DNA from 2 places in the Williamsia sp. R60 genome. Region 1 is predicted to be linked to the other one. Evidence: riboswitches for the same ligand, from Rfam matches in the RefSeq annotation. Region 1 holds a riboswitch; the other holds the start of a gene.
The links. Region 1 has a riboswitch for cyclic di-AMP ahead of ACVWY6_RS10225 (transglycosylase family protein). Riboswitches for the same ligand answer to the same signal wherever they lie in the genome.

Region 1 (15,618 bases):
ACGAGCGTTCCACAAGGCGAGTGGTGTCACCCGGTAGGTGTGCACGTGCTCGGGAGCCCTCTCGAGCTCGGCGAACGGCGCAATCGCGGCCCTCGCCTCGGCAGCCTGGGGGTGGTCGACCTCCAGTAGAAGGGTCTTGTCCGATTGCACGATCAACGGTCCGTCAGTCACAAGGAACCATTCTCCTCAGAAGCAGCAGTTTGTGCCACGAGCGGTGGCCGGGGGATCGAGAGCTGCTACATGTGGCAACTCGCTTCGTGATCAACAGTCAACAGGCCACCGAACTTCCCGGAGGCCTCGGCCCGTGGTGGCCGCGCGGAATCAGTCGACGATCTCCACGCTGGTGATCCGGTGAAGTGAGAACCGGTGTTCGTCGTTGCTGCCCGGGTCCAGGGCGATCACCTGGCCGGCGCCGATCATCCGGGGCACGACCACGTGCTTGGACGCGAAGCCCTCGGCGTTGACGTACCCCAGGCGTACCGACTGCTTGTTCGCCAGCGCGGTCTGCAGCAATGCGGTCGCTGGCAGGCCGCCACCGGTCACCGATGACCCTCCGGCTCCGGCCGCGGTGAGCGTGGCTGCGTTCGCCGCGTCCTGTGATCGCATGTGGCTTACCACCGCAGCCAATCGATCGCGAGCGGGTGAGCTGAGCGACGGCTTGCGTGCCGACGCGCGTCGTTCCCGTGGGGTCGGCAGCCGAGCCCCTCGCGTACGCAGGTCCACCAGTTCACCGGCCGAATCCTCGCCCGCCGGGGCGAATCCGCCCGCCCGCAGGATGTCGAGGACGTCGATGATGGGGTCGTCGCACACTGCGACGGTCGGGGCCAGTGCGCGCAGCGACAACTGTTCGGCCACCGGTGAATTGAGCACCGCCGCGAGCGTGGTCGGGTCCTCGCAACGGATGAACGTACTGGCCACGCCGACGCGCAGCTGTCCGTGCTTACGCGCGACATCGTCGATGAGATACGAGAGTGATTGCGGCACAGGGGTCTTCGAGTGGGACGTGAACAGTGTCATCAGCTCGGTGCCGGTACGGCCCGCATCGAGCGCGCGGCGAACCGACGACTCCGACACCCGGTACACCGAGGCCGCGCCACCGGACTCCAGGTCCGCGACCAGAGCCAAATCGGCGGCGAGTTCCGGGGTCAGCGGTCCCGGGGCGGTCACGGTCAGATCCGCCTGAGCCAAGAAGAAGTCGATGGGAGCGGGGATGGACTTGGCCATCGCCGCGACCGTCGCGGCCTCGACCTCGTCGGGTGTACCGGTTGCGATGAGTTCGCGGCCCGCCGACGTCAGGGCACCGTGAGCCACCAGGCCCAGCGACTGGGCCTCGGCGAGTGTCTCGATGATCGTCGACTGCGGCATGCGGCGAAGCCACCGGGGATGGCGCCACGCGATGTGCCTGCCCAGGGCGACCGGCGTGACGTCGGCCCCGGGTTTGGCCTCGGCCAGCGCCTGGAGCACGAGTAGCCGCTCGGCCCGGGCAGCACCTTCGGGCATCGCACCGACCAGCGCGCCGATCAACGTGCCGTCCGGGGTGCGTCCGCCGATCTGCCACGGCCTGCGGTGCAGATCCAGCCACCCAGAGGCGATGGAGAACCATCGGCGCTCGGGTGCCTGATGCGACCAGCTGTCGATGGACGTGGTCGGGGCCCACGACGGTTCGAGACCGTCCGACGGGTCGGGCACGGGGAATCCGGAATCGATGAGGCGGAGCCCGGCGAGTACCTCGATGACCAGGCCGACCCGTTTCTCGTCCACGGACAGGGCCTTGGCGAGTCGACGGATCTCCCGGACGCCCATGCCACCGGCGCGCAGAACCGCCGCCGGGTGGGCGCCGAGGGTCTCGATGGCGTCGGCGCTGTGCCGCAGGAACTCGAGCGCTTCGCCCCCGGCCGCGGCATCGACCTCGGCCAGCCCGACCTTGCGTCCACCGCCACCGGAGAGCTCCGGCGGCCGCAGCTCGAATGGCTCGGCTGGATCCTCGCCGCGGATGAGCTGGCCGATCACCACCGGCAATTCGACGGTCTGCTCATCGACCACCAGCAGCAGTCCCTGATGGACCAACCTTGGGACCGGCCGATCCGACTCGGGTCCGAGCCCGGCGTCGCGGGTTCGACCCAGGCCGGGTCCCGACGCCAGCGTGGACAACAGGTCACGCTCCCGTTCGCCGAGGGCGTCGATCTTCGCTCGGATCTCGGTGAGCGACAACGCGTTGACAGGGGCGGTCGCAAGACGTGAACGCCACGGCCACGCCGCAGCCATGTGCGGTCCGGTGACCAGCGCAGCGGGCGATCCCCACAGCAGCGCGAGGTCGACGAGGTTGTCGATGCGCGCCCGGATCGCGTCGGGTGCGGCGCGCTCCGACAGCGCCTCGACGATGGCGTCGGTGGACACAGGCGACAGCCCACGGGTCTGTTCGGATCGTGAACCCAGTTCCGCGATGGTCTCGAGCACCGCCACCGCCAGCAGGTCCAGGTCTTCGCCACATCGGTTGATCGAGGCCGCCGACATCGCGCGCTGCGCAAGCACCTCGACCCCGGGTGGGGGAGGGCTGGCCAGATCCGGCCTGGACTGCAGGAGATCGAGCAGTTGGTCGTCGTCGCGGCGGGCGAGGTCGTCGGCCAGACTGATTGGCTGGTCGGGGCTCATCCAGTAGATGATATGCGGGCCACTCATGGCAGAATGACGCCCGTGGCTGAAAAGAAGAAGTACGTCGATAATGGTTGGCCCGAGGTTCCCGAGGGTGAGCACGCCGTCAGTGAGTTCGCCGCGCACGTCTCCGGCGCTCTGTCACCGTTCGGTGAGGTCACCTTCCCGCTCCCGGTCGACGACCTGCCTTACCTTCACCCGCGAACCACCGTCAATCGCTGATCGGTGAGCGCGCCGACCGACCGGCCCGGCCCTGGACGTCTCAGCCATCTCGACGAGGCGGGGGCGGCGCAGATGGTCGATGTCGGCGGCAAGGCCGCCACCACGCGTAAAGCGCTGGCCACCGGGGTTTTTCGCACCACCGCCGACGTGATCTCGCTGTTGTCGACGGGCGGGTTGCCCAAAGGGGATGCGCTGGCAACGGCCCGCATCGCCGGCATCATGGCCGCCAAGAAGACCCCCGAGCTGATCCCGCTGTGCCATCAGGTCGCGCTCAGCACCGTGAGCGTCGATTTCGAGCTCGGCACCGACTTCATCGAGGTGCGCGCGACCGCGGTCACCACCGACCGCACCGGCGTCGAGATGGAAGCCCTCACTGCGGTGGCGGTGACCGGACTCACCCTGCACGACATGGTCAAGGCGGTCGATCCGCGCGCGCAGATGACCGATATCTGCCTCCAGGAGAAGACCGGCGGCAAGAAGGGTCACTGGACCCGGGACAACCGGCCGGTTGACGAGACCGGTTCTGCGGACGGAGGGGTCTGATGTCTGATCCCCACGCCGCCGACCCCCGCACTGCAGTGGTGGTCGTGGCCTCGACGCGCGCCGCAGGTGGTGTGTACGCCGACCGCTCGGGGCCGATCATCGTCGAATGGTTGCGCGACCGCGGGTTCGTGGTGAACGACCCGGTGGTGGTTCCCGACGGTGACCAGGTCGGCGCAGCACTCCGAACAGCAGTCGGAGATGAGACGGCTCTGGTCCTCACCACCGGTGGCACCGGTCTGAACCCGACCGATCAGACCCCCGAACAGACCGCCGCGGTCATCGAACGCGAAATACCCGGTCTGGCCGACGACATCCGCAACAGCGGGTTGCCCAAAGTCCCCACGGCCGTCCTGTCGCGGGGCACGGCCGGTGTCGCGGGCCGTACCCTCATCGTCAATCTGCCCGGTTCCACGGGTGGTGTCCGTGACGGCCTCGAAGTTCTCGCACCTGTGCTCACCCACGCCCTGGACCAGATCAACGGAGGCGACCACTGATGGCTGCCATCGTCGCCCGTGCCGTGGTCACCGAAGAGGCTCTGTCCACCGCCGACCATGAGGCCCTCGCCTCCGAGGCGGCAGGCGGAAAAGCTGGGGCCATCGTGAGTTTTGTCGGCGCGGTGCGCAATCACGACGGCGGCCGCGACGTCACCGCACTGAACTACAGCGCGCACCCGACGGCCGGCGAGGTCGTCGAGAAGGTCGTGGCAGAGATCGCGGCCGGGGCCGACGGCGTACGTGCGGTCGCTGTGTCGCACCGGGTGGGGCCACTGGCCATCGGTGATGCGGCGCTGGTGGTGGCCGTGGCAGCCGATCATCGCCAGGCAGCCTTCGCGACCTGTGCGCTGCTGGTCGACGAGGTCAAGGCCCAACTCCCGGTGTGGAAACACCAGATCTTCGCCGACGGCACCGACGAATGGGTTGGCTGCGCCTGACCAGAGTGCCCCACCCGCCCGGAATTGGTGGGTTCGGGCGGGGTCGACCTGGGCAAATGCTTGCCCGAACCCACCATCATCGGAACATGGAAAAGGGCCCCGCACGGACTCATGGTCGCGTGCGAGGCCCTTCGTCTGGGCTCCCCGAGATCAGGGGAGGGGCAGGATGTCCCGGTACTGGTTGTAGAACGCGATGGATCCGGCGTCGAGGTCACCGGCCGCGTTGGCCTGGTCGATCAGCGCATGAACGGTGGGATCGTTGAACACGGACTTCAGGTCGTTCGCGATCTCGTCGGTCTGAGCCGAGAGGTCCGAAGCCTGGGGCGCAGCCGGTGCTGCGGGGATCTCGAGGCTGGGCGCTGCAGCGGGAGCGTTGCGCGGGGTGGCGCCACTCAGGCCGGTGCCGCAGGTCGGCCATGCGCCGGGTCCCTGGCTGGCGAGGACACGCTCGGCGACAGCGATCTGCTGCTCACGGGTTGCCTGGTCGGCGGAGGGGGCGAACTCGCCGCCGCCGTGGCCGGTCCAGGTGCTGGGGCTGAACTGCAGTCCACCCTGGTAGCCGTTGCCGGTGTTGATGGCCCAGTTGTTACCCGACTCGCACGAGGCGACCTGGTCCCACTCGGCGTCGGTGGCTGCACCGGCGTTGCCGCCGCCTGCGAAGGCGAGGGTGGCGCCGCCGCCGATGACGGCAGAGGTGAGGGCGAACTTGGCGATGGTGCGACCAGTGGTGGTCGGCTGACGATGACGTCCGGACATGAGTTGTACTTCCTCTCTCCACGCGCCTACGAAGTCAGCTGTCGGGTTCGAGCGAGAGGTTGCTCGGTCCGCTTGCGCGGGCTTCACCCCAAGGGCTCCGATTTCTCGGAACCCGGTGATCTCCAGGAGATGTTGGGTCCCCCGTCCTCGTCCCTGAAATGCGTTTGGAGTTTCTCGGTTCGCGGGACGAGGTTGGGCGCGGCGAGCCGGGAATATTCACTTGCGGTCTGGCCGATCAGGTCGACCGAGACAGACGGTACGGGTTAATCAGTGGTTACACATAACTTCTTCGACGGCCTTTTCGACGTGTCGGCGGGCCCGTTTTCGGCGGTTTCGGCATTACTGCTGCTCATCGGTATGACAGTCGTCCTGTGTCCGTACCGTAACCCAACCGTTATGTGAGCAACGTCACAGCCTCATCCGAAGGAATGAGACGCGGATGTGGGTCGAATGACCCGTTGCTGCGCACGGTCAGATGCGCTCAACCGCCCGCGAACGGCGGCAGGACGTCGACGGTGTCGCCACTCGAGAGCACCCGTGAGCGGTCCCGAACGGCGACGGACTCATGCAGATATGAGCATCTCTCGAGCACTTCAGCCAACTGTGGATTGCTTTGACCCAATTGGATTTCCAGATCCGCAAGAGTGGCTTTGTCAGTGAGTTCGACCACACTTTGCTCGACACCCGCGGCTGCTTGGGCGGCGGCAAAGAACCGGACGCAGATACGCATAGTCAGCCCCCGATCGCCGACATCGACCGTGCGGGCTGGAGGAAGCCTGGCTCGTTGACGCCATGGCCCGGGAGCTTGCCCCACGTGGACTGTCGCCACCGCAGCGCGATTTCCTGATCTGTAGCGTGAGTTGACTTCAGCAAACCGCGTAGGTCCGTCTCCGAGGTGGCGAACAGGCAATTGCGAAGCTGTCCGTCCGCGGTGAGCCGGGTCCGGTCGCAATCGCCGCAGAACGGGCGGGTCACGGAGGCGATGACCCCGACTCGGGCAGGCCTCCCGTCGAGCCCGGTATGACCCTCCACGATCCAGCGTTCCGCCGGGGCCGACCCACGTGCCACGTCGTCGGGCCGCAGGTCGAAGTCCTGCTGCAGGCGGGCGAGGATCTGGTCGGCGGTGATCATCGAGGTGCGTGACCAGTGGTGTTCGGCGTCCAGCGGCATCTGCTCGATGATCCGCAGTTGGTAGCCCTTGTCCAGGCACATCTTCAGGAGCGCAGCGGCGTCGTCTAGGCCGCCGGCGGTGTCGAGCACGGCATTGACCTTCACCGGGGTCAACCCGGCGTCGGCGGCGGCCTCGAGGCCTGCCAACACGTCGGGAAGGCGGTCGCGACGGGTGATGGCAGCGAACTTGGCGGCGTCGACGGTGTCCAGGGATACGTTCACCCTGTCCAGGCCGGCAGCTGCCAATCGTTTCGCCTGCCGGGCCAGGCCCAGTCCATTGGTGGTCAGCGCGATCTCGGGTCGGGGGTCAAGGGCGGCAACCGCTTCGATGATCTCCGGGAGGTCCTTGCGCAGCAGTGGCTCGCCGCCGGTGAACCGGACGGCTCGTACTCCGAGTTCGCGCACGCCCACCGAGACCGCCCGCACGATCTCGGCAGCTGTCAGTACGTCGTCGCGATCGAGCCAGTCGAGGCCTTCGGCGGGCATGCAGTACGTGCAGCGCAGATTGCAGCGGTCGGTCACCGAGACGCGGAGGTCGCGAACAGCGCGCCCGAAGGTGTCCACCATGGGACCGCTGGTGGGCATGACGGCGTCTGTCCCGACGGGCGGGCGGACGGATAAGCCGGCTGGCATACCCAGAGCGATGGCGGTCACCTGTACAAGCCTACGGTGATCGCCCGATCGAGGTCGGATCCCCGGGGAAAACTGACTACGGTCGTTTTCTGATGGGCGCCGAAGTCGTGGTTGCTACGCCCGTCTTTCCAGCGCCCGGAACGCACTGGCGTGGAACACGAGCGGCTCCTGCGACGGGTCGGCGCGCAACGCCTCGACCTTGAGCAGGACCAGGCTGTGATCGCCGGCCGGTATCTCGTTGTAGATGGTGCACGAGAGCTGGGCCACCGCTCCGCCGACGAAGAGTGCGCCGTCGTCGGTCGTTTCCACCCGCAGCCCGGTGAATCGCGCATCGGCCCGGCCCGCGAGCTGCTTGCACTCGGCGTCCTGATCATGGGCGAACACCGACAGCCCGATGACGGGAGCGCTGCGCAACTTGGGCCACGTCGTCGATTCGTTCTGAACGCAGAGCGACACCAGTGGCGGGTTGAGCGATACCGTGGCGAACGAGCTGGCGGCCATGCCGATGGGGTCGCCGTCGCCCTGGTGGCATACCGCGACCACACCGGTCGGAAAGCAGCTGTATGCAGCGCGGAGTGCCGTGCCGTCACTGGTGGGAGTCAATGCTCCGTCGATTGAGAGCGTCATGTCGTCAGTCACTGTAGTGGCGACCTCGAGCCGCGGCCTTGGTGCGCAGCCGCGTTCCGATGGCGTCGCCCTGATCGCAACGCAAAAATCAGCCCGAGCAAAAAGCCGAGCGGGGCACACATGGTGAGCAGATAGACGAACAGGGGAGCGGTCTCACCGGTGATCGGCGTACTCAGAAACAGCCAGAGCAGTGCGATGACTCCGATGGCGAACAGTCCCACAGCGGCCCGCAGCAAGAGGCTGCCTTCGGCTTTGCGCATGTAGACAACGGTAGTGCAGGTCCGAGGCGGCCGAAAACCCGTGTGCTCGGGGGTTGGCCGAGGCGCTAGACTGACCGAACGCGTCCGGCTGGGCCAGTTGCCCGCAGCGGGCGCTTTCGTTTTGGGCAATGCGAGTAGATGAGGGTGAGCACAGTGCCTACCGGCAAGGTGAAATGGTACGACGCGGAGAAGGGCTTCGGCTTTCTCTCGCAAGATGAGGGCGAAGACGTCTATGTGCGCTCGTCCGCGCTCCCCGATGGGACCGAGGCGCTCAAACCCGGCCAGCGGGTCGAGTTCGGCATGGCAGCGGGCCGTCGCGGCCCACAGGCGTTGACGGTCAAGGTTCTCGATCCGGCTCCCAGCGTTGCCAAGAACACGCGGGAAGCGCGCAAGGAACAGCCCAAGCGGCACAGTCCTGATGAGCTGCACGGCATGGTGGCCGACCTGATCACGTTGCTGGAAGGCAAGATTCAGCCGGATCTGCGCAAGGGCCGATACCCCGACCGCAAGACCGCCGCCCGGATCTCCGAGGTGGTGCGGGCAGTTGCCCGGGAGCTCGAGACCTAGCAGTACTCGTGTGACACCGCTGCCGGTTCTCCAACCGGCCGGATCTTCAACCAGCCGGATTTCGAACTAGTCGGACGCTGGGACATCGACACCGTCGGGAAGGGTGTCGATGCCCCAGATCCCGCGTGGGATGAAGCCGCCCGCGTCTTCTTTCTGAGACGGCTGCTTGATCTCGATCGTCGCCAGGATCCGGTCGCGGGTCGAGGCGAGGGTGAATGTGCGTTTGCTGTCGCTGCGGTAGAAGACCTCGGCGGTGTTGTCGAACCCGTCTTTGGTGAGGTACTGCACCACGAGCGTCCAGGGCCCGACGGACAGGTCACTCGACAGCGACACCATCACCGCGTCGCCGACCTGCACGGGGATCCGCGCCGGCTTGTTGGTCGGCGATCCTTCGCAGTTCGTCACCTCGATGGAGCAATAGATCAGCGGCTCAACGGTGATCAGTGTGTTGCCGTTCGCGACATGCAGATACGGAACGTCGTTGTCCTCGTGTCCGGAGGCCAACGCGGCCACCGAGCCGCCGATGACGGCGACGAGCAACAGAACGGTGATGACGGCGATCGCGAAGAACTTCTTCTCGCCTGTGGTCAAGCGTGCGCTCATGTATCCCAACTCATCGGTCTCCGCCGCCCTTGTTCCAGGCCTCGCGGATGTGCGGATCGACATGGATTGCGCCGGTGGGCATGGTCATGTCTGGCCGCTTGCCGCCGAATCCGGGGACCAGCGTAGAGCCCCGGTTGGTGACGAAGGTCTGCACCAGGCCCAGGGCCAGCAATCCTGCGACGACTCCGAAGCCGATGGTGAGGTTCGGCGGGAGCAGCACACCAAGGGATGCGCCGAACACCCAGCTCATCTGCAGGACGGTCTCAGAGCGACCGAAAGCCGAGGCCCGGGATTCGTCCGGAAGGTCGTTCTGGATGGACGAGTCCAGGCAGACCTTGCCGATGGCGCTGGTTCCCGAGGCGACGAGCGCCGCGATGGCCACGAACAGCAGGCTGCCGAACGCTGCGGCCAATGCCGCGACCGCGACGCAGGCACCGGTCACCATCACGATGATGCGCTCGGGGTTCTTCAGCTCCAGTCGTGTGCCGGTGGCGTTCCCGATGAAGTTTCCGATGCCGGCGGCCGCGCCGACCGCGCCGAGCATGGCGACCTGGGCCCAGCCGCTGCCGCCACCCTGCTGCGACTTCGCGTAGAAGGCGATGAACAGGGTCAGGAAGCCGGTCAGGATGCGGATGGTGCCGTTGCCCCAGAGACCGACGAGTACGTTGCGGCCCAGGGGCTGACGCATCGTGGCCGCCAGGGCCTTGACCGGAGAGGCCTTCTCGCCGGATTGTTTTGCGCTCGGTGGCTGTGCGCCACCAGGCGGGGGGTACTGGGCAGGATCGGGGCGTCGCAAGGGATCGCGTGCCGGTTCACCGTGGTAGGTCAGTGTGGTGGGGACCTCGCCCGCGGTGACCTCCACCCACGACGGGATGCGCATGCACAGCACGGCGCCGGCGACGGTGATGATCGCCAGCCACACCATGGCCCCGGGCAGGTGCAGGGGAAGGACCTTGGCCAGCAACACTTCACACAGTGCTGCCACACCACCGCCGAGGATCGTTCCGCCCACCAACCCGAATGTGGTCAGTCGGGAGTTGACCCGGACCAGGTCGATGGTCGGCGGCAGGACACGCGGTGTGACGGCCGACTTGAGCACGCCGAATGACTTGGACAGCACCAACATTCCGAGTGCGCATGGGTAGAGCACCCAGGGGTCGTAGGTCAGCTGGTTCGCGGCGTCGTCCCAACCGCAGTTCGCCATCACGAGCAGGGCCAGCACGGTGCGCCCGGCGAAGGTGCCGGCCATCGCGATCCGACGGCCCCGCTGGAGTTTGTCGAGCATCGGCCCGATCAGTGGGGCGATGATCGCGAACGGCGCGATGGTCAGCAACAGGTAGAGGCCGACCTTGCCTTTGGATTCCGCGCTTGCGGCGGCGAAGAACAAGGTGTTGGCCAACGCGATCGTCATCGCGGCGTCGACCGCGAAGTTGACCACCGTCGGATAGGTCAACGCGGTCAGACCGGAACGGTCGGCACCGTCGGCGGTGGCGGCCTGATGAATCTTGCCCAGGCCCTTCGATGTCAGCTCCCGGCCTCGAAGCGCGGCAACGCGGGTGACGGTGAGTTTGCGGGGCATTGCCCGGCCGCCGGATTCCTCGCGGTGGTAGTCGGTCTCGTCCAGTGGCGGCAGATGCGGGTTGCGCGATGTCTGCTGGCGGGTGTCGTTCCGGCGGCTGTCGTCGTGAGGGGGGAACGCAGCCGTGGACGCGGGCGGCGGACCGCCTTGAGCAGGACCACCGTTGGGAGGGCCACTGGGCGGTCGCGGGCCACGCGGTGGCATGGGGGGCTGGCCGCCGCGCGGATAGGAAGGCTGACCCCCAGGACGTGGCTGGCGGGTTCCCGGCGTCGAGCCGTCCACCGGATAATTGGCCGAACCCGGATGCGCTGCGGGCCCCGGTCGTGGCGGCTGGCGGGGGTCTTGCCCGGCGGGGTCGGCGGGGCGCTGAGTGCCTCTGCCCCTGCCCGAGGAGGTCGTACGAGGATCGTGTGGTTGATTTCCTCGGTTCACTTTCCCGATTGTTCCCTATCCGACGCAGGCCTACCAACCCTCGGGCACTTGCGGCGCGCCCCGATACGGCACACTGGAGGACGTGAACGCGGTTACCGAGCAGACAGACGCAGTGACTGATCACGACGGGCCCGGCAGTCATGTCGACCAGGAGAGGGATGACGCCGAGCAGAAACGCGTGGAAGCGCTGCTGACTGCGGCCGTCTCGCAGGCGAGGGCCGCGATCGACGCCGACGACAAAGAGGTCGGTGACCACCTCGAAGCGGTCACCGAGGCCGCCTTCACGGTCACCCACTACTTTGCCGCCCAGGTGCCCGGCTACCGCGGATGGCAGTGGTGTGTGGTCCTGGCCGGATGCCCTGGCTGCGACGACGTCACGGTCAACGAGGTGGCCTTGCTGCCGGGTTCCACCGCACTGACCGCGCCGGAATGGGTTCCGTGGGCCGAGCGGGTTCGGCCGGGAGACCTGAACCCCGGAGATCTGCTGGCGACGCCCGCCGACGACCCACGCCTTGTCCCGGGGTACGTCGACAACGACGACAACGACCCCTTCGGCGAAGAGTCCGCTGTGGCGACCGAACTGGGTCTGGGCCGCAAACGACTGCTGAGCCGCGAGGGTCGGCTCGAGGCGGCTTCGCGGTGGGTCGAGGGTGAGCACGGTCCCGCTTCCGAGATGGCCAGGAGCGCCCGGCACAACTGCGGCACCTGCGGTTTCTACCTCCCCGTGGTCGGTTCGCTGCGCGCCGCGTTCGGTGTGTGCGCCAACGAATACGCCGCGGACGGCCGTGTGGTGCACGCCGAGTACGGATGCGGCGCCCACTCGGACGTCGAGGCGCCCACCGGCGGCAGAAGCCCCGCCTACGATGCCTACGACGACGGCGCGGTTGAGATCCACGCCAACTCCTGACCTGTCGTGCAGCCGTCCGACCCGTTCGGCCTCGGCCGTCTGCGCGACTCGATTCTCGGGTCGTGGCTCACCTCGCCCACCCGCCTGCGTGAAGACACTGCTGCCGAAACAGATCTGGTCGGCGTCGGGTATCGCGATCGCCTGCTGACCGAGCTGGTCGCCAACGCCGCCGATGCCGCGACGGCTGCCGGGATCATCGGTTCGGTTCGTGTGTGGCACGACGGTCGGTGGCTGCACATCGCGAACACCGGCGCACCTGTCGACTCCGACGGTGCCGCTGCCCTGACGGCGCTGCGTTCCTCGAGCAAACACGGCGACGGCTTGATCGGACGGTTCGGGGTGGGGTTCACCGCTGTTGCCGCGGTGACGCGTCATGTCGAGATCCGTTCGAGAAGCGGATCATTCGAGTTCTCAGCCGAACGCACGCGTGCCGAACTCGCCGCGAACGGGGCGGTGGTGGAGCAGGTGCCGACGCTGCGCCTTGCGTGGCCGATCGACACCGCGCCGATCGACGGCTTCGACACCGAGGTGGTGATGGAGATCGACAACTCGATCGACATGGCCGCGATGTTCGACGGTTTTGCCGCCGAAAGTGTGCAATTGCTGCTCGAGCTCGAATCGATCGACACGATAACCCTGCCCGACAACACCTTTCGAACCGTCCGCGAGGGCGACATCATCTCCGTCGGCGGTGCGAGCTGGCGTGAGCTCGTGGCGCCGCGCGCCCGCTGGTTGCTCCCGCTGCGCGACGGCAGACCGGTTCGCGTGCGTCGCGATGTGCTGCGTGCACCCACCCGCACCGACGTCGAGCTCACCGTGCCGGCCATCTGTGTCGGCGATGTGCAGCTGACGGCTGATCGTCGTGGGCTGCACCCCGACGCCGACATAGCCGTGTTGGCAGAGGGATACGCACAGATCGTGGCCGAGCTGCCCATCGATCAGCGAATGGGGCTCGTCCCGGCGCCGGGGTTCGCGGCCGGACGCGACGACGAACGACTGCGTGAAGCGCTGATCGCCGAGTTGGCCGGGCACGCCTGGGTTCCGGGTGCCGAGGGCGACGACCTGATCGCCTCCCGGGCCGAGGTGCTGCCCGACCTCACCGCCGGGCTCGCCGGCCTCTTGGGCGAGGTCATCACGACGCTGGTGCACCCGGACCTGTCCGGCCGGGGCTCGCTCAGCACGCTGAGGTCGGTGGGTGTGACGGAGATCGGTCTGGCCGAGGTGGCCGAACGGCTCACCGGTCTGGAACGCGAACCACGGTGGTGGGGCGACCTCTACGCCGAGTTGTCGGTGGTGGCGCAGGGCCAGGTCGACGAACTCGGGGCGCTCCCGGTGCCCTTGACCGACGGACGGACACTTCCCGGTGCCCGCGGAACCGTGCTGCCGCCGTACCGCGGCGACGAGGATGCCGCCGTTGTCGCCCCCAGCTGGCTCCCTACCGTCCATCCTGCGGCGAACCACGATCTGCTCGAACGGCTCGGAGCTCAGCGGATCACGGTGGGGGAGATGTTGTCCGACCCTGCCCTACGCAGTGAGATCGACGAGGACCCGGCCGATGAACGTCTGGTGCGGAGTGTGCTCGGTCTGCTCCGCGCGGCTCCGGACGTGGTGGTCCCGACCTGGCTGGGCCAGTTGCAGCTCCCCACCGATGACGACGACGTGCGACCGGCGGACGAGCTGCTGTTGCCGGGCAGTCCGCTTTCGGCTGTGCTGATCGATGATTCGCCGTTCGGGATCGTCTCGGCCGATCTGGTGGAGGAGTTCGGCCAGGCGGCGTTCCGCGCTCTGGGCGTGGGTTGGGACTTCACGGTGCTGCGTGAGGAGTATCCGACCGGCCCCGACCACGACCTGCCCGACGAAGAGCAGTGGTGGAACACACTCGACGATCCGCCCCAGACGCTGTCGGCCGTCCGCGATCTCGACCTGGTCGACCCCGACCGCTGGCCGGAGGCGCTGAGTTTGCTGGTCGAATCTGCCGACGCGGCAACGTTGTTGGCCGATCGCTCCGAGTACACCTGCTGGTGGCTGCGACACTATGCGGTGGTCGACGGTGTACCGCTCGGGGGCTGGCGCGCACCGAGCGACCTGACCGTCGCAGGCCTGCTCGACCCCATCGATCACCCGCATGGTGACGAGATCTCCGGCGCGCTCGGCAATGCCGATGTCGAGGACATCGACGCGGCTCGGCTCATCCTGAACCGGCTGTCCGCGGCCGACCGCGCGGTCTCACCGCTGGTGGCGGCCACAGCACACACTGCCCTCGCCGAGGCGCTGCGGGCCGGCCGCATCGAGCTGGACGACATCGAACCACCAACGGCTGCAAGAACTCTCGCCGGAGACGTGGCGCAGGACGCGGTCGTCCTCGACGCTCCCTGGCTCGCCGCCGCCATCGACCCCGGTCGACTCATCACCGTGGTGCCGTCGCAGATCGGGCTGGCATCGGCGCTCGCCGACCTGCTCGACATGCCGCTGGCGACCGAGGAGTTCACTGCGGTACCGGTGCAGGAGGGCAGGCCGTCCACATGGGAGGCCGAGCCCGGCGCGTTGCGTTCGGCGTTGATGCAGAGCAGGCCGCTGCCCACCGGTCCCATCCGGGTCCACGATGAATTGCTAGTCGAGGTGCACCACGACGGCACCACGAGTCGACGCCGGGTTCCGTTCTGGCGCGATCAGAAAGGGGCGCTCCACATCGATGCCGAGTTCCACGTCATCCCTGACTGACCCGACGGGCATTCTCCGAACCGAGTCCCTCGCCTTCGGGCCGGACCGTTCTGTCTGGGAATGGTCGGTGACGAACCGGACCGACGCGTGGACCCGGACGATGAAGGTCGTCACCACCCTCGGCGACACCGTCACCTTGACTCTGGTGGCGGTGCTGGCGACCATCGCGTTGCTCGTGCTGCGACAAGCGCGGTCGGCGGTGCTGGTCGGGGCCGGGTCGCTGATCGGGTACGGCCTGATGGTCGGGCTCAAGCACCTGATCGGGCGGGAACGGCCTCCTGCGGAGGCCCGGCTGCTGGACATCGACACGTTTTCCATGCCGTCCGGACACGCGATGATGGCGACGGTCGTCTACGGCCTGATCGCGGTCGCCGGCTATCACAGCAGTTCGTGGGTGCGAGCGCACCGCCTGGTGCTCGTGGCGGCTCCTGTGCTCGCCGTGGCGATCGGCTGGAGTCGCGTGTACCTCGGCGTGCACTGGATGACCGATGTCGTCGCAGGCTGGCTCCTGGGCGTGGTCTTCGTGGCGTCGGCGACCTATGTCGGGTTCAGGACAGACCGTCTTGGGCGGCGCGGCTCCCTCGCCGGATCGCCCACCGTTGCAGGGACACCACAAAGCAGCCGAACAGACCGACGCCCAGGCCCACCAGGCAAATGGTGAGCGTGTTGTCGGTTCCCAGGTCCCAGACGGCAACCAGCACGGTCGCGACGAGGAAACCGATCATGCCCACCGCGATCACCGGCTCCGGTGCCGTCAGTGCTCGCGGCAGCGATGGAATGGGTCCGGGCATGCAGTCGACACTAGTGGCGGAAACGTGGCAGGCCAACTCGTACGCAGTCGAAAGTTCACTCGTTTAGCCACTCGTCCAGGCGTAATCTCAGACGTGGGGATGGCTTGTGCAGCACTACGAGACGAACTGTCTTTTAAAAAGTTAACGAGCATTCACTCGTGAACCGAACACATGAACATCGCCGGTTCATGGTGCATTCAGCGCGGGCTCACCTATCCTTGATC
Region 2 (15,618 bases), on a different contig from region 1:
GCGGCCAAGGCTGCACTGCTCGCGTTGACGCGGACTTTGTCGGCCGATCTCGGACCCGAGTCGATCACCGTCAACATGGTGTCCGGTGGCCTGCTGCGAACCACCGACGCCAGCGCCGCCACCCCCGAGGCGGTGTTCGATCTCATCGCCCAGAGCACGCCTCTGCGACGGGTCACCACTCCCGCCGAGTTCGCCGACGCGGTTCTGTTCTTCGCGTCACCGTGGGCACGGGCGGTGACCGGTCAGAACCTGGTGGTCGACGGCGGCCTCGTCAAGGGCTGAGACACCGACCACGACGTCGAGCGGGTTACCCCCGGAGCATCTCCGCGACGAGGAACGCCAGCTCCAGTGACTGCTGGGTGTTCAGCCGCGGATCACACGCGGTCTCGTATCGGCCGGCCAGATCCATGTCCGAGATGTCCTGTGCACCACCGAGACACTCGGTGACGTCTTCCCCGGTGAGTTCGATGTGCACGCCACCGGGATGGGTTCCCAGTGCGTGGTGGACCTCGAAGAAACCTTGCACCTCGTCGACCACGCGGTCGAAGTGGCGGGTCTTGAAGCCGGTGCTCGCCTCGTGGGTGTTGCCGTGCATCGGATCGCACTGCCAGATCACCTTGTGCCCGGTGGCCTCGACCGCCGCGACGATCGGCGGCAGCAGGTCACGAACCTTGCCGTTGCCCATCCGGGCGACCAGGGTGAGACGGCCGGGCACGTTGTGCGGATCGAGTCGCTCGACGTACTCGGCGGCGAGCTCGGGCGTGGTGCTCGGGCCGATCTTGAGACCGATCGGGTTGGAGATCAGCTCGGCGAAGGCGATGTGCGCTCCGTCGAGCTGTCGGGTCCGGTCGCCGATCCACAAGAAGTGCGCGGACAGGTCGTACAGCACCTTCTTGCCGCTGTCGGGGTCTTCCGGGTCGTCGGCCAGCCGCAGCATCGCACGCTCGTAGTCGAGCACGAGAGCCTCGTGTGAGGCGTAGATGTCTGCCGATTCCAGGTTCGAGTCGCGAACCCCGCATGCGTCCATGAACCGCAGCCCACGATCGATCTCCGAGGCGAGCGCCTCGTAACGCGCACCGGCCGGCGATGTGCGCACGAACTCCCGGTTCCAGTCGTGCACGCGGTGGAGGTCGGCGTGACCTGCGCCGGTGAGCGCTCGCACCATGTTCATCGCGGCACTGGCGTTGGCGTACGCCCGCACCAGTCGAGACGGATCGTGCTCTCGGACGGACTGTTCGGCGACGAAGCCGTTCACCATGTCGCCGCGGTAGGACGGCAGCCCCAGGGCATCGGTGTCGGACGAGCGCGGCTTGGCGTACTGGCCCGCGATGCGGGCCACCTTGACCACAGGCATGCTGGCGCCGTAGGTCAGCACCACTGCCATCTGCAGCAGGGTGCGGATGTTGCCCTTGATGTGCGGTTCGGTGTTGTCGGCGAAGGTCTCGGCGCAGTCGCCGCCCTGCAGCAAGAACGCCCGTCCCAGCGCGACCTCGGCGAGCTGCGCCTTGAGGCGCTCGACCTCGTTCGGCAGGCAGATCGGGGGGACACTCTCGAGCACCGTGCGCATCGCACGTGCCTTGTCCTCAGGCCAGCTCGGTTGCTGCAGCGCAGGCTTGTCCAGCACCTGCGCAAATCGCTCTGCCAGGTCTCCCGGCAGCGGCGGCAGTTCGGGCAGTTCTTCAATCGGAACGTCTACGGTCCAGTTCACCACGTGCCCAGCCTAATGCCCCGCGCGATCGAGCTGCCCCTCACCTCGGAACGCCTCGATGGCCAGCCACTTGTTCAGGTTGTGCCGGGCGTCGGCGAGCGCGTCGTGGGCGTCGTCGGGAGCCGGAGGCAATTCGGGACGGCCGCTCAATTCCCAGTGTTGGCGCAGCTCACGGGTGTACCTCGGCATCGACCGGGGCAGGGCGGTCATCGGTCCCCACAATTGGCAGAGCACCACGTGGTCGTAGGCGCCCACCCAGGCCCACAGCTCGATGCGGCCTTCCCCGGCGGTCAGGAACTCCAGCAGGTCGTCGCGGATGCGCGCGCGGCTACGCCATGCCTTGGACGCCGGCGACGGCAGCTTCGGCAGAACCTGTGCGCGCACCCACTGGCCGGCCCGGTCGGGATCGAACTCGGTGGACACCGCGTAGAACTCACGTCCGTCCTCGGCGACGACCCCGATCGACACCAATTCGATCGTTCGTCCGTCCTCGATGAACTCGCAGTCGTAGAAATAACGCACCGGCGGCTCAGGCGGCCGGCGATGTGTTGGTGGCGGGCGGCTGACCCTGCTTCTTGAGCGAGGCGGCGTACACGTCCACGTATTGCTGACCGCTCAAGTGCATCAACTCGTACATGATCTCGTCGGTGACGGCGCGCTCGATGAAACGGTTGCCCTCCATCCCCTCGTAACGACTGAAGTCGAGGGGCTTGCCGATCTTGACGGTGATGCGTCCGAACCGCGGGATCGTCGTCCCGGGCGGGTTGAGTTCGCTTGTGCCGATCATGGCCACGGGGATCACCGGGACACCGCATTCCATCGCGATCCGCGCGAGGCCGGTCTTGCCCTTGTAGAGTCGCCCGTCCGGCGACCGGGTTCCCTCCGGATACATCGCCATCAGGTCGCCGGTGTCGAGTTTGCGTTTGGCGGCCGTCAGGGCTCCGGCCGCGGCGTCGGCACCGGTGCGATCGATGGGGATCTGACTCGAGGCGTTGAAGAACCACCGCTGGAAGGCGCCCTTGGCGCCCGTTCCGGTGAAGTACTCGCTCTTGGCGAGGAAGTACATCCGCCGCGGCACCATCAGCGGCAGATAGAAACTGTCGACCACCGCAAGATGATTACTCGCCAGGATCGCCGGGCCCTTGGCCGGAAGGTTCTCCAGCCCTTCGACTTTGGGGCGCCCCAGCACTCGCAGCGCCGGCCCCATCAGGACGTATTTGAAGACCCAGTACCACATGTCTTCCCACTCTCCGACGAATCACTTCCGACCGCCACTGTCACCGACACCACATACGGACAAAACCTTACCCACCCCGCTGCGGTGGCGTCAGCGCCTGGCCTCGGTCCTCGCGATCTGGGCTGCGCCGATCATCCCGGCCGCCTCGCCCAGCTGGGTCCCGCGGATTCGCGCCATCCTCCGGTGTCCGGCACCGGTGAGCAACGCCGAGTAGTGTTCGCGCGCCTCGTCCAGGAACAGTCCCGAGGACGAACCGACACCGCCGGCGAGTACCACCAGGTCGGGGTCGAACACGTCACAGCACATCGCCAGCCCCAGACCCAGCCATCGGGCGAACTCGGCGAACGCCGCCAGCGCCAGCGCATCACCTTCGTGCGCCGCCGCCGCTATCCGCCGTCCGGTCAGCGAGCCGGGGTCGTCCGCGATGTCGCGGGCGAGTTTGCTGTTCCACATCCCGCCGTCGGCGATCAGCTCGACCACCGTATCGACCAGAGCCGTTCCGCTGCAATACCTTTCCCAACACCCGAACTTGCCGCACGAGCATGGCCTGCCGTCGGGCATCACCCGCAGATGGCCGAGTTCGGGGGCGACACCGAAGCTGCCGCGGTAGATCTCGCCGTCGAGCAACAACCCCGCTCCGATGCCTGTGCCGATCGCGATGACCAGCGTGTTGTGACCTCGCGCGGCCGCGCCGAAGTGATACTCGGCGACTGCGGCGGCGTTGGCGTCGTGTTCGCAGACCACCGGCAGTCCGATCCTGCGCGACATCTCCTCGGCCACACGCGCCTCGCGCCAGGGCAGATGAGGCGAGAAGCGGATGACCTGACGATCGCTGGTGAGGAACCCGGCGACGGCGAGACCCACCCCGATGACGTCCCAGCGTGCGGTCAGTTCGGCGACGGTGCGGTCGAGGCAGGTCTCGAGCGCGGACACCGTCGTGGGGGTCTGAGCCCGTACCGTGTCGTGCACCTGCCCCTGCTCGTCGACGATCGCGGCACGGATGCTGGTGCCCCCGATGTCGATACCGATCGCCATGTCCCCGCGCTGACCCTGACGGTTCGGCGTGGACTCGTGGGCACTCACGGATCACCCCGCGGGACGTCCCCCACCGGCTCGAACAGCACGGTGATGGGCTGATAGCCGGCGTCACGGGCACTCGTGCCGGCCGGACGGCGCGGCCCGGGTTCCGGACGCGCCCCGATGACCTGCTCCAGCGCCTGCTGAACCGCCTCGAGGATGGCGATCAACTGACTGAGCAGCTGCCACAACAGATCCCCGGCCTCGTCGATGATCGTGTCGAACGCCAAGCGGGCCTGACCGGCGAAGTCGGTGGCCACGAACGAGGCGCCGTCCCCCGTCGCGCCGGCCGCACGTCTCGCCGCTGCCCCGTTCTCGTCGAGCAGCACGGACGCGAAGTGGTCGACTCGCTCGAGGACACCGAGGACCAGGGTGCGCCAGGCCTCGGCTTCGCCACCTGACGGGGCGCCGCCGGGCCCACCTGCGGCCCTGCCCTGCTCGTCGCTCACGCCGGCCTTCTCTCGTTCGACTGCTTGCGCCATCGGACACTCTCGCGGTGCCCGCCATTCTTACTCATCTGTCAGTTCTGCGGCCACACATCGGGGTCCGGCCGAAAGCGTACGGTGAGGTCGCCGGCGTCCCAGAACGCGCCCAGGACGACGCAGCGCCGCAAGACCGACGGCAACCGTATCCGCTGCCGCACCCCGCTCACGGTGATCATCAAATCGTCGCCGCTACGGCCGAGCTGTAGTCCCGACGGGTCGGGAAGCGACTGCGTCCACGTCATCCGATAGACCGAATCGAGTCCGGCCCCGGACTCGCGTTCGACCCGCGCGGCCCGTGGACCCACCGCTGCCATCTGTCCCCCGGACAGATCGACGCCGAGCTTGCGCAACGACAGGACCGAATCGATCGGCCCGGACACCCACGGCACGCACACCACTTCGGCCTCGTCCTTGGTCGCCCGCAGATGATCGAGCGCCGCCGACTGGGCAGCGATATGATGGTCGAGCCACGAAGATCCGCCTGGCGCGTCCGCTGTGTGCGCGTCGACCGACAACACCTCGGGCAGAACACGATTGGCCAGGATGGTCGACACCGGCAGCCCCATCACCTGCAAGACGGCCCGGGCACGGTCCAGCGAGGCCGCACCGTCGCGGTCGACCCCGACCACCACGTGGACGTGAACACCGGACGCGTCGAACAGCAGCTCGTCGACGTCCGCGCAATCGCGCACCAGGGCATCGACCATCCCCACGACGCGGGCGATACGTGCGTTGTCCGCTGCGGCCGCCAGGCGCCGGTGACGCGGCCACAACCTCTCGATCATGTCGGCCACCATCTGCGGAACCCGCATGAGCTCGAAGGGATCGACACCACCGGACATGTCGATCACCACCTGCGCCCATTCACCCGACGCCGCCTCATCGCGAATCCGGCGCAGTGCCAGCAACGATTCGACCCCGGGCATCCCGAGGATCTCCTCGGGGTCCAGGCCGGACACCACCGCGCCGGCCCCGGGCACACCCGTACCGGTCAGTTCCCCAGCGGTCAGCGCAGAACGCACCGAACCCCACATCTGCGAGACCATCGCCAATGTGTCCAGTTCGAGTATGTCCACCTGTTGCGAGGCAGGGACAGGCTCGCCCGGCGAAGCGAACACGCCAAAGATCGCCGAGACGTCACGGAATCGGCCGAGTGACACCAGAAGCGTCTTCCCGCGTCGTCCGGACCCGCTGTGGTGTTGCGGCAGGCCGACGGCACCGGCGGCGGCAACCGTCGACGTTCCGGCACCACCCGGCCCGAGAACGAGGTGGATGGGCGCTAGATCGATCAGTCTTCGACTCTCTTCTTCAGTTCTTTCAGGGCCGCGTCGGTGATGGCCTTCTCAGCCCGCCGTTTGAGCTGGCCGATCATCGGTATCGACAGGTCCACGGTCAGTTCGTAGGTGACCTTCGTCGACCCGGGTGCCTGCTGCACCAACCGGTAACTACCGTGCTGCGCGGTCTGCAGATCGCTGCTGACCAGGTCCCAGCTCACAGAGTGCCCATCGGCGGTCCATTCGTAACTCAATTCGTAGGTGTCCTTGAGGACGCCGGCATCGAGCACGAACCGAACCTGCTTCGCGCGACCTCCGGGGCCCGGGACGGTCACCTCCACCTTGCGCGCGGCCGAAACCCACCGCGGGTACTGCTCGAAATCTGCGATGACCGCCATGATGTCGGCTGCGTCTGCGTTGATCACGATGGATTGTTCGGTGCGGTCGGTCATCGCGACCCTCCCGCGGCCGGTGCGCCGGCTGCCGGTCCGCCGACGTGCCGGGATTGCTCGAGGCGGTCCTTCACCTCGAACGACATGACGCGGCCGGCCACCCGGCGCCGGTGGTTCATCCGCGCCAGCTCGGTCCCGCGCGCCCTCGGCTCGGACGGGAGCGTCCCCGTCGGCTCCGCGTGCAGGAAATAGTGCAGCACGAAGCCGTCGAGCACCCGCTCGAGCCACAGCTCGGTCGTCCCCTCGACGGGGCCCGACACCTTCCAGCGCACACCTTGCTCTTTTCGGTCCTGAACCACGGTCAGCCGCAGATCAGGCCACCATCGGCGCCAATTGGCGCGGTCGGAGATCACCGCGGTCGCCGACTCGGGCGGCGCCGCGATGAAGGTTTGGTCGGCAACCTGGATACTGGTCACCGCATTAGCTTCACATATCGGTGCACCGGTCCGACCACAACCCTGCTTTGAGGGTCCGCAGCGCCGCAGGCGGTCACAGCAGCTGCCGGAGCCGGCCGGCCATGTGCTCCCACCGCCACCGCGACTGGACCCAATCCCGTCCCGCAGCACCCATCGATGCGCACAGGTCCGGGTCTCCCAGCAGAGCTGTCAGGGCATCGGCGATCTCTCGGATCGACCGGCCGTCCACGACCAGACCCGTTTCGCCCTGCTTCACTGTTTCCGGGGCGCCTCCCGACTCACCGGCGATCACCGGGATCCCCGACGCCGAGGCTTCCAGGTAGACGATGCCGAGACCTTCGACGTCCAGTCCCCGACCTCTGGTGCGCGCCGGCATCGCGAAGACATCCGCGATGTTGTGGTACGCGGCAAGCTCGTCGGCGGGTACCGAGCCGGTGAACAGAACGTGCTCGGCGACACCGACTTTGCGTGCCAGGTCCCGAAGCCGCTCGGCATCGGGGCCACCCCCGACGATCACCAACGTGGCGTCGCGGATCTCTGCACGGACCTCGGGCAACGCCCGGATCAACATGTCCTGCCCTTTGCGTGGGACCAGTCGGGACAGACACAGTATGGTCGGCGCGTCACCGAGTCCGTGCAACTGCCGAAGACGTTGTCGGGCAACGTCATCCGGCTTGAACCGTTCGGTGTCCACACCCGGCGGTAGGTGTTCGAGTGCCGCGCGGGGGCCGAATGCTGCACTGAAACGGTCACGCGTGTACTTGCTCACGTACGTGATCACGTCCGTGCCTCGGCCGATCACGCCGAGACCCTGCCTCGCCACCGGAAGCATCGACCAGCCGACCTCGTGCCCGTGCGTACTGGCGATCACACGCTGTGCGCCTGCGCGTCGCATGGCCGGACCGAGCACGGCCAGAGGAGCCGCCGCCCCGAACCAGACGGTGTCGACCTGATGCGCCCGAACCAGGTCGGCTGCCCGCCGCGCAACCGCAGGCGTGGGCAACATCAACGTCGTGGGATGGCGGACGACCTCGTAGTCCTGCTCCGCGTCGAACCGGATGTGGCTGTCTTCGCGCCATCGCGGCGCATAGACGACCACGTCGCCGGCGGGCAACCGCTCGACCAGGTTCTGCAAGTACGACTGGATACCCCCCTGCCGGGGCGGAAAGTCGTTGGTGACCAACAGCGTACGGTGCATTGGCTCACCGTAGCGGCGATCAGGGTGACGCAGTGAGCCAGCCACGCCACTGATCGACGAGTTCCTCGCGCGAGATCCCCAGAACGATGTTCGAGGCGGTGTCCTGGGACTTGACCACCAGCTGAGGGTCGGTCGGCTGATCAGCGCCGGCCAGCGCCACATAAAAACGTTTGAGTTTGTCGTCGCCGAACTTGTCCGCGATGAAGGCCGCCACAGACCACGCGGACTGGTAGGACAACGCCGCGTCGGGACTGCCCGGAGAGAAGTTCGCATCGCTGGGAAGGTCCGCAGGCACCTCACCGGCTGCGACCTGCCCGGCCAGGGTCGGGGCGGCGTCGGCGAGGCGGGTGTAAGTCCCTCGGCGGCCGACATATTCGGCCACCCCTTCGGTCACCCAGACCGGGGCGGCCTGAGCGGTGACGGTGCGAGCGGCGACGTGGAACAGCTCATGCCGGAGCACCACCGCGAGTGCGTTCGGATCCAGTTGCGCCGCTTGAGGACTGAAGACCACACGTTGCCCCAGGGCGGTCGGTCCGGCGGGATCGACTCCTGTGAAGATCGAGACGGCCGCGGCAGCCTGGGCGTCGGCGGTGGCAGCACCGGTGAGCGATCGGAACTCGTCGTCGGTGGGGGCAGCGACGATCCCCGCGCCCTGCGGCCACTTGGTGCCCCAGAACTGCGTGACTGCTCCGGCGGCGGCCGGCAGCAGTTCCTCCAGACGGGCGGTGAAGCCGGTGTCGGACCCGTTGGTCAACACCAAGGACTCCCCCGGCGCGGTGGCGACGGACGTCGCCGACGGTGACGGGAACTCCCACACCTGACCCGCAGGCGCGGGCTGCCCGAAGAGCGGCCCCGCATCGGCGACCATCTTCCAGCCCTCCGGGTACTGGGCCATCACCATGGGGAGGTCGAGCACAACCGGGATCGAGTCGATCCCCTCGTAGCCGTATCGCAACTGCACGGGGGCCACCCAGGAGTCGCTGCTCCCCTGCGCGTCGAGACGCTCCTGGAGTTCGGCGGGGACAAGACGCTCGAACTCGCGGCTCGCCGACAATCGGAAGTCGAAAGCACTGAGCGGCAAGGCCGGCAGACCCGCTGCCGATGCACCCGTCCGCTCACGCAAGGCAGTGGTCGCCGAGGCATCCAACTGCGCCAGAGCCGACTCGGCATCCCCCTCGCGCAGGGCATCGGTGTAGGCCTGCAAGGTCAGGGTGACCCCCAGCGACCGTGACTGTTCGTACGGATTCTGCGGACGCGCGGACTGAGTTGCAGCAGGTGGATCGGTGTCCGAGTCCGACGGCCACACCAGCACTGTCGCGACGATGCCGACAACGGCCACGAGCACCACGGCGATCAGGACCCCCAGCCATTTCCGGCGCAGCGGATTCCGGCGCTCGGACGTGGCGTCCGCTGCCGGTGCGGCGTCGAGGTCCTCGCGCTCTGGGGACTCGCGCTCGGAAGTCACTGGCGGTCCGGTGACTTCAGTATCGACGGGCCGAGTTGTAAGGGCCGGCTCCATCGATCGGAGCGACCTTGACCGGGACACCGAATGTCGAGGCGTGCACCACGTAGCCGTTACCGATGTACATGCCCACGTGGGTGGCGTCGGGGTAGTAGATGATCAGATCGCCGGGCCGCAGAGCATCTCGCTCCACCGGGGTGCCGCCCGCCAGTTGCGCCTGGCTGGACCGCGGCAACGTCTTGCCTGCTTGTTTGTACGCCCACACCATCAGCCCGGAACAATCGAATTGATCCGGCCCGGTGGCGCCCCACACGTAGGGATCGCCGATCCGGGTGAGCGCCGCACGAACAGCGATGACCTCGGGGGCCGTCCCGGCGGGCAACATGGAGGCGTCGAACTCGATCTTGGGCCCGGCCAGTGCAGCGAGCTGCTTGCCGGTCAACGACTCGTACATCGCCCTGATCTCGGTGGCCTTGAAGATTCGTTCACTCTGCTTGGCTTGCAGGTCTGCGCTGGTCTTCTCGGCGACGGCCACTGCCTGTTCGGCCTTCGTCTTCGCGTCCTGCGCCACCTTTTGCGCTTCCAGGGCTTTGTCGTTGGCGACCTTGAACGTCTTCACGTCGGCAACGGTCTGACGCGAGATCATCTCGAGTCCGGACATCTGGTCGAGCAGCGATTGCGGCGAGTCACTGACGAGGACGGCGTAGAGACGATTGACCCGCGCGCCCCGGTAACTGGCGTTGACCAGTGCATCAACTGCGCCCTGCAGGCTTTCGGCCTGCTTCTCCTGCTCGGCAAGGGTGCGCTCGGCCGCCGAAGCGGCCTCGTTCGCCGCCGTGACAGCGCCGCGCTGGTTGTTCAGTTCGATCGTGGTGTTGTGAATGGCCTCGGTGGCCTGCTCGGCCTCGCGGCCCAGCTGCGTGTATTCGGTGAGCATGTCATCCGGGCTCTGCGGTCCCGGTTCGGCACCGGCCGGCGCACCTGCGCCCAGTGCAACCGCCAACGCCAACACCACAGCCGCGATCACGGTCTGCATGACGGCGGCATAACGCTTCCGCACCACGACGATGAAACTCCTCAACACTTCACGCGGGCCAACCCGAGCCCTTCTACCTCTGTGTGTACCGAACAGATCAGCTGCTCATTCGGTACGTCTTGTTCGACCGATCCCGCTGCACTGACCAACCCGGCCAGGCTACACAGGCCTTCGCCCCACCGAGCGCGGACGGCCAGACTGTCTGCAACCGGGTGTTCGGAAGCCATTGGGCGGGTGCCGCTCGAGTGCGGCCCCGCCCAATGGTCGTGTTCAGTTGTGTAGATCAGTAGCGACGGATGTCGACGATCGACTGGTCGTTGAGACCCATCCGACCGACGGGCACGCCCTCGGTCGAAGAGTGGACGACCTGGCCGCCACCGACGTAGATGCCCGCGTGGCCGCCACCGTTGTAGATCACGACGTCGCCGGGCTGGATGTTCGCAGCGTCGACGTGAGTGCCACCGCCGAGCTGGCCGTAGCTGTCCCGGGGAATGGTCTGACCGGCCTGCTGGTGCGACCAGTAGACGAGACCCGAGCAGTCGAATGCGCTGGGGCCGGCTGCGCCGTAGACATACGGCGAACCGATCTTGCTCACTGCGGCATCAGCGGCGATCTGGCCTGCGGGCCGGACCGGCTGCGCTGCCTGCGGCAGGATGTTGGGGGATTTGAACTCATTGGGGATCTGGTTTTCGGCCAGGCCCGGGATCTCGAAGGTTCCGACACCGGGGACGGTGATCGGAGCAGCCATGGCCGGCGCTGCGGCCATTCCCATGGTGCCGAGAGTGATCGATCCGGCGATCAGTGCGCCCCGGGCGCTCTTGATGCCCCGGTTCGGCTGTTGCAAACGATGTTTCGCCACGAAGCGATGTCTCCTGTTTCTTCCCTATCCGCCTACCGGGTTAGCTGTCGGATTCGGGCCGGAAGATGGCCCTACCCGGTGAACCCAGAAGTCTGAAGACCTCAGGGTTCAGTGGGATTCACCCCGGATGTGAACTCGCATTCGCATCAGTGGTTCCCCGGTTCACCAGGACGGTGATTGAGCGGCGACCCTACGATCCGCTCCGGTTGGAGTGGACGCTTTCGCAAGGTCTCAGAAAGGTTACGAAACCGTGATGGTCCGTGTCCACTAGGGGACCGACAGGAGACCGACCGGCGTGTCGGGTCATCCAGCTCGCAGATGACCGCCAGATCGGGGAACAAAAACCCTGTTACCTGCGTTGACTGCCACGTCCTGACCGTGACGGTCAGACTTGCCGATCATGCCCGCAGCATGGAACACCGCAATGGCGTCATCGATGCGCGCCTGGTGGTCAATAACGAATTCATCACAGCGAACTTCGTCGTTTGCGCTGTTGGGGACACCTACGGGACCCAGGAAAACGGTCATCATGCAGTCGTCGCAGGCGACTCGACGGCCTGGGCAGGTGTTGCAGTCTATGAGCATTGTGATCTCCGTCTCATTCGGTTTAGGGGGCCTTTTCTCAGGGTTCTCAGGGTTCTCCCGGACGTCCGGAGCCCTCTGATTCGACCCCGATGGCCGAACGCTAACTCCACGGTCTGACAAGCCATCTCGCACTGCGCCACCGCGGCGATGTCGGTGGATCGAACTAATGTTCGCGGTGTGAGTGTTGTTGGTGAGGCTGCTGGGACTCAGCTGTGTTTCGACGATCCCGTACTGGACCACCCCGACGACGTCCCCCTGCGGGAGACCACATTCGTGGTGGTGGACCTCGAGACCACCGGGGGCAGCCCGCTGGGCGACCGGATCACCGAGATCGGCGCCGTGAAGGTCCGGGGCGGCGAGGTGCTGGGCGACTTCGCGACTCTCGTGAATCCACAGCGCGGCATCCCTCCACACATCGTTCGCCTCACCGGCATCACCGAAGCGATGGTCTACCAGGCCCCGACGATCGACCAGGTGCTCCCGGCCTTCCTCGAATTCGCCCGCGACTCGGTGATCGTGGCGCACAACGCCCGGTTCGACACCGGCTTCCTGCGCGCCGCTGCCACCGAGCTCGGCCACCCGTGGCCGTTCCGCCGGGTGCTGTGCACCGTGAAGCTGGCCCGTCGAGTTCTGACCAGAGACGAGGCGCCGACTGTCAAACTCTCGGCTCTCGCCGACCTCTTCGCCGTCCAGACCCGCCCGACCCACCGAGCGCTCGACGACGCCCGCGCAACTGTCGAGGTGATGCACCGGCTCTTCGAGCGGGTCGGCAATCTCGGCATCCACACCTTCGGCGACCTCCGCAACTTCCTGCCCGGGGTCTCCCGTGCCACGCGGAACAAGAGGGGCCTGGCAGACCACCTGCCGTCCGAACCCGGTGTCTATATGTTCCGGGGCCCCTCTGACGAGGTCTTGTATGTGGGCACCGCAACCGACCTGCGCAGGCGGGTCCGCAGCTATTTCACCGGTTCGGAGAACCGCACCCGGATACGCGAGATGGTCGAACTGGCGACGCGCGTCGACCACGTCCAGTGTGCCCATCGGATCGAGGCTGGGGTGCGCGAACTGCGCCTCCTCGGGGCCTACGCGCCGCCCTACAACCGCCGGTCGAAGTTCCCACATCTCGGCTGGTGGATATGCCTCACCGAGGAGGCGTTCCCGCGCTTGAAGATCAGCCGCAGCCCGACCGCGACCTCGGTCGGCCCCTTTCGTTCCCGCGCCATCGCCCATGACGTCGCAGACCTCATCGCCGACACATGCGGCCTGCGCACGTGCCGTACCGCACTACGGGCCACTGCACTTCATGTGTGCGAGGTTGGCCCGGACGGGCGGCGCGTGGTCGGCGGCTGCCACGCGGCCACCACCGAACCACTTGCCGCCGAGGCATATCTCCCCCGAGCCCGAACCGTCGCCGACCTGTTCAGCGGCCGAACCGACCTCCCCGTTCAGCTGGCTCTGGACAAACTCGAGTCGCTCGCCCGTGCCGAACTCTTCGAGAACGCCGCGCGGTTGCGCGATCGACTCGACCACCTGATCGCCCACCTGGAACGGTGTCAGAGGCTGGCTGCGCTGGCCCGCATCTCGGAAATGGTCGCCGCCGCACCCGATGGACGCGGCGGATGGGACCTGGCGGTGATCAGGCACGGCCGCCTCGCAAGCGCCGGGGTCGCCGCGCGGGGCGTTCCTCCGATGCCCGTGGTCGCCGCGCTCGCGGCCGGTGCGGAGACAGTGCTCCCCGAACCGGGACCGCTGTACGGCGCGCCCCACGAGGAAGTCGCGTTGGTGTACCGGTGGCTCACCGGACCAGGTGTGCGAATCGTCTGTGCCACCAGCGGGTTCAGCTTGCCGCGGCACGGTGGCGGCCGGCACGTCCACTGGCGCGACAAGGTGGGTACGGCGCGTCGCACCATCACACTCGAGGGCGACCTAGGCTGAGTCAATGATTACCGCCATCGTCTTGATCCAGACCGATGTCCATCAGATCCCGGAGACCGCCCAGGCTGTGGCCGACATCTCAGGCGTCACCGAGGTGTACTCGTGTGCGGGTGACGTCGACCTGATCGCGAAGATCCGAGTCCGGGACCACGCGGAGATCGCCGACGTCGTCACCGCCGCGATCAGTCGGCTGCCGGGTGTGAAGCACACCGCCACCCACATCGCCTTCAAGAGCTACTCCAGCGCCGACGTCGACGCCGGCTTCTCCATCGGCGAGTAGCGAGGGAACACCCGTCGGCCGCCCTGGTCGGTGGCCTACCGGGGAGCCCGACGGACAACCCCTATCGAGGGTGCGTCATAGGGCGTTGCTCACGCGCACCCAGTTATCGAGCAGGGTCGCGGCCGCGCCGGAGTCGATCGCGTCGGCAGCCACGTCGATCTGCGTGCGCAGCTGTTCGTGCAGATCCGCGCCGCGGTCGCGGCGGTAGGCAGCCAGCGCGCCGGCAGCATTGAGCACCACGGCATCGCGTACCGGCCCCGTCGCCCCGGCGAACAGGTCCCTCGCGACCTGCGCGTTGTGGTCAGCGTCGCCGCCTCGAAGTGCTTCCAGCTCGACCCGGGCCAGACCGATGGTCGTGGGGTCCACAGTCTGTTTGTGCACGGCACCGTCGACGACCTGCCACACGGTCGACGTCGTCGTCGTGGTCAGTTCATCGAGGCCGTCGTCGCCGCGGACGACGAGTACAGAATGACCACGATCAGCGAATGTCTGGGCGAGTACCGGCGCGAGATCGGCAAAGGCACACCCAACAAGACCGCTGGTCGGCTGTGCCGGATTGGTCAGGGGGCCAAGCACATTGAAGACCGTCGGTATGCCGATCTCCTTGCGGGGGGCCGCCGCGAACCGCAACGCGGGATGAAACACGGGGGCGAAACAGAAGGCGATGCCCGCCTGGCCGACACAGGTGGCGACGCCGTCGGCGCTCAGCGCGATCTTGACGCCCAGAGCCTCCAGGACATCGGCGCCACCGCTCTTCGACGACGCCGCGCGATTGCCGTGCTTGACCACCGGCACACCGGCTGCGGCCACCACGACCGATGCCATCGTCGAGATGTTCACCGTGTTCGACCGGTCACCACCGGTTCCCACGATGTCGACGCAATAGCCTGTTGTGGGCACCACAGTGGAGTGGGCGAGCATCCCCGTTGCCAGGCCCAGCAATTCCCCGGGTGTGGGGCCCTTGAGCTTCATCGCCACCCCGAAAGCGGCGATCTGCGCGGGGGTCGAGTTGTCGGTCATGATCTCGTTCATCGCCCACTCGGCACCGTCGGGATCCAGGTCGTGGCCATCGGCCAGAACACCGAGAATCTGCGGCCACGTACGGGCCGGAACGTTCGAGTGGGTCACAGGGGCAGCCTATCCACCGCCCGCAACCCGATTCGTCGGCGGTTGCAGTACCTGCCAGCCCACTGCAGAGCCGCCGTGCCGCTGGGCCAGACCGGCCATCCGGGAGCGTTCCTGGGACACGTGCAGGGCATCGATCAGCTGTACGCGAGCCAGTGCCACCACCTCGTTGCCGCCGGCGGCCTCGACACCGGTCCCCGGCGGAACCGGAACGGGCCCGTAGTGGTCCTGGGCCGCGAGCTCCAGCGCCCTTGGGACGGCCCCGGACGGCAGCACCAGCAGGTGCCGCAGAACCGACTGTTCGTGCTCGCGCCAACCGGAATCGGCGAGCACCGCCGACGCCGCCTCCGCGTCGTCGAAACTCTCGGCTGTCACCACGAGAGAAGGATCGTCGGCAGACAACTCCCCGTTGGGCTTTCGGCCACCGGCGAGCCGACCGGACCATCGTTTCCACCGGGACACTTCGACCGGGTTCCCGTTCACGTCGCG

Region 2: linked by a shared signal. The riboswitch ahead of ACVWY6_RS06085 (C40 family peptidase) and the one ahead of ACVWY6_RS10225 (transglycosylase family protein) in region 1 are both predicted to bind cyclic di-AMP.

What each region holds. Positions count from the first base shown of each region.
Region 1 is NZ_JBSSGR010000002.1:699,628-715,245, forward strand. It holds gene ACVWY6_RS10195 (DNA repair helicase XPB) at 1-171, opposite strand, end outside; gene ACVWY6_RS10200 (helicase-associated domain-containing protein) at 322-2,652, opposite strand; gene ACVWY6_RS10205 (hypothetical protein) at 2,686-2,874, shown strand; gene moaC (cyclic pyranopterin monophosphate synthase MoaC) at 2,878-3,417, shown strand; gene ACVWY6_RS10215 (MogA/MoaB family molybdenum cofactor biosynthesis protein) at 3,417-3,911, shown strand; gene ACVWY6_RS10220 (molybdenum cofactor biosynthesis protein MoaE) at 3,911-4,348, shown strand; gene ACVWY6_RS10225 (transglycosylase family protein) at 4,499-5,104, opposite strand; cyclic di-AMP (ydaO/yuaA leader) riboswitch at 5,112-5,284, opposite strand; gene ACVWY6_RS10230 (MoaD/ThiS family protein) at 5,586-5,834, opposite strand; gene moaA (GTP 3',8-cyclase MoaA) at 5,837-6,928, opposite strand; gene ACVWY6_RS10240 (flavin reductase family protein) at 7,022-7,534, opposite strand; gene ACVWY6_RS10245 (hypothetical protein) at 7,543-7,794, opposite strand; gene ACVWY6_RS10250 (cold-shock protein) at 7,948-8,361, shown strand; gene ACVWY6_RS10255 (DUF2771 family protein) at 8,428-8,964, opposite strand; gene ACVWY6_RS10260 (MFS transporter) at 8,975-10,747, opposite strand; gene ACVWY6_RS10265 (DUF3027 domain-containing protein) at 11,058-11,882, shown strand; gene ACVWY6_RS10270 (sacsin N-terminal ATP-binding-like domain-containing protein) at 11,889-14,603, shown strand; gene ACVWY6_RS10275 (phosphatase PAP2 family protein) at 14,671-15,264, shown strand; gene ACVWY6_RS10280 (DUF2530 domain-containing protein) at 15,152-15,394, opposite strand.
Region 2 is NZ_JBSSGR010000001.1:1,348,884-1,364,501, reverse strand. It holds gene ACVWY6_RS06145 (3-oxoacyl-ACP reductase) at 1-282, shown strand, start outside; gene ACVWY6_RS06140 (class II 3-deoxy-7-phosphoheptulonate synthase) at 308-1,711, opposite strand; gene ACVWY6_RS06135 (polyadenylate-specific 3'-exoribonuclease AS) at 1,721-2,230, opposite strand; gene ACVWY6_RS06130 (lysophospholipid acyltransferase family protein) at 2,238-2,945, opposite strand; gene ACVWY6_RS06125 (ROK family protein) at 3,036-3,980, opposite strand; gene ACVWY6_RS06120 (hypothetical protein) at 4,025-4,504, opposite strand; gene ACVWY6_RS06115 (ArsA family ATPase) at 4,543-5,781, opposite strand; gene ACVWY6_RS06110 (SRPBCC family protein) at 5,796-6,233, opposite strand; gene ACVWY6_RS06105 (SRPBCC family protein) at 6,230-6,649, opposite strand; gene ACVWY6_RS06100 (glycosyltransferase family 4 protein) at 6,723-7,847, opposite strand; gene ACVWY6_RS06095 (hypothetical protein) at 7,867-9,312, opposite strand; gene ACVWY6_RS06090 (NlpC/P60 family protein) at 9,329-10,372, opposite strand; gene ACVWY6_RS06085 (C40 family peptidase) at 10,629-11,204, opposite strand; cyclic di-AMP (ydaO/yuaA leader) riboswitch at 11,219-11,398, opposite strand; gene ACVWY6_RS06080 (DEDD exonuclease domain-containing protein) at 11,937-13,724, shown strand; gene ACVWY6_RS06075 (Lrp/AsnC family transcriptional regulator) at 13,729-14,004, shown strand; gene trpD (anthranilate phosphoribosyltransferase) at 14,080-15,132, opposite strand; gene ACVWY6_RS06065 (hypothetical protein) at 15,142-15,618, opposite strand, start outside.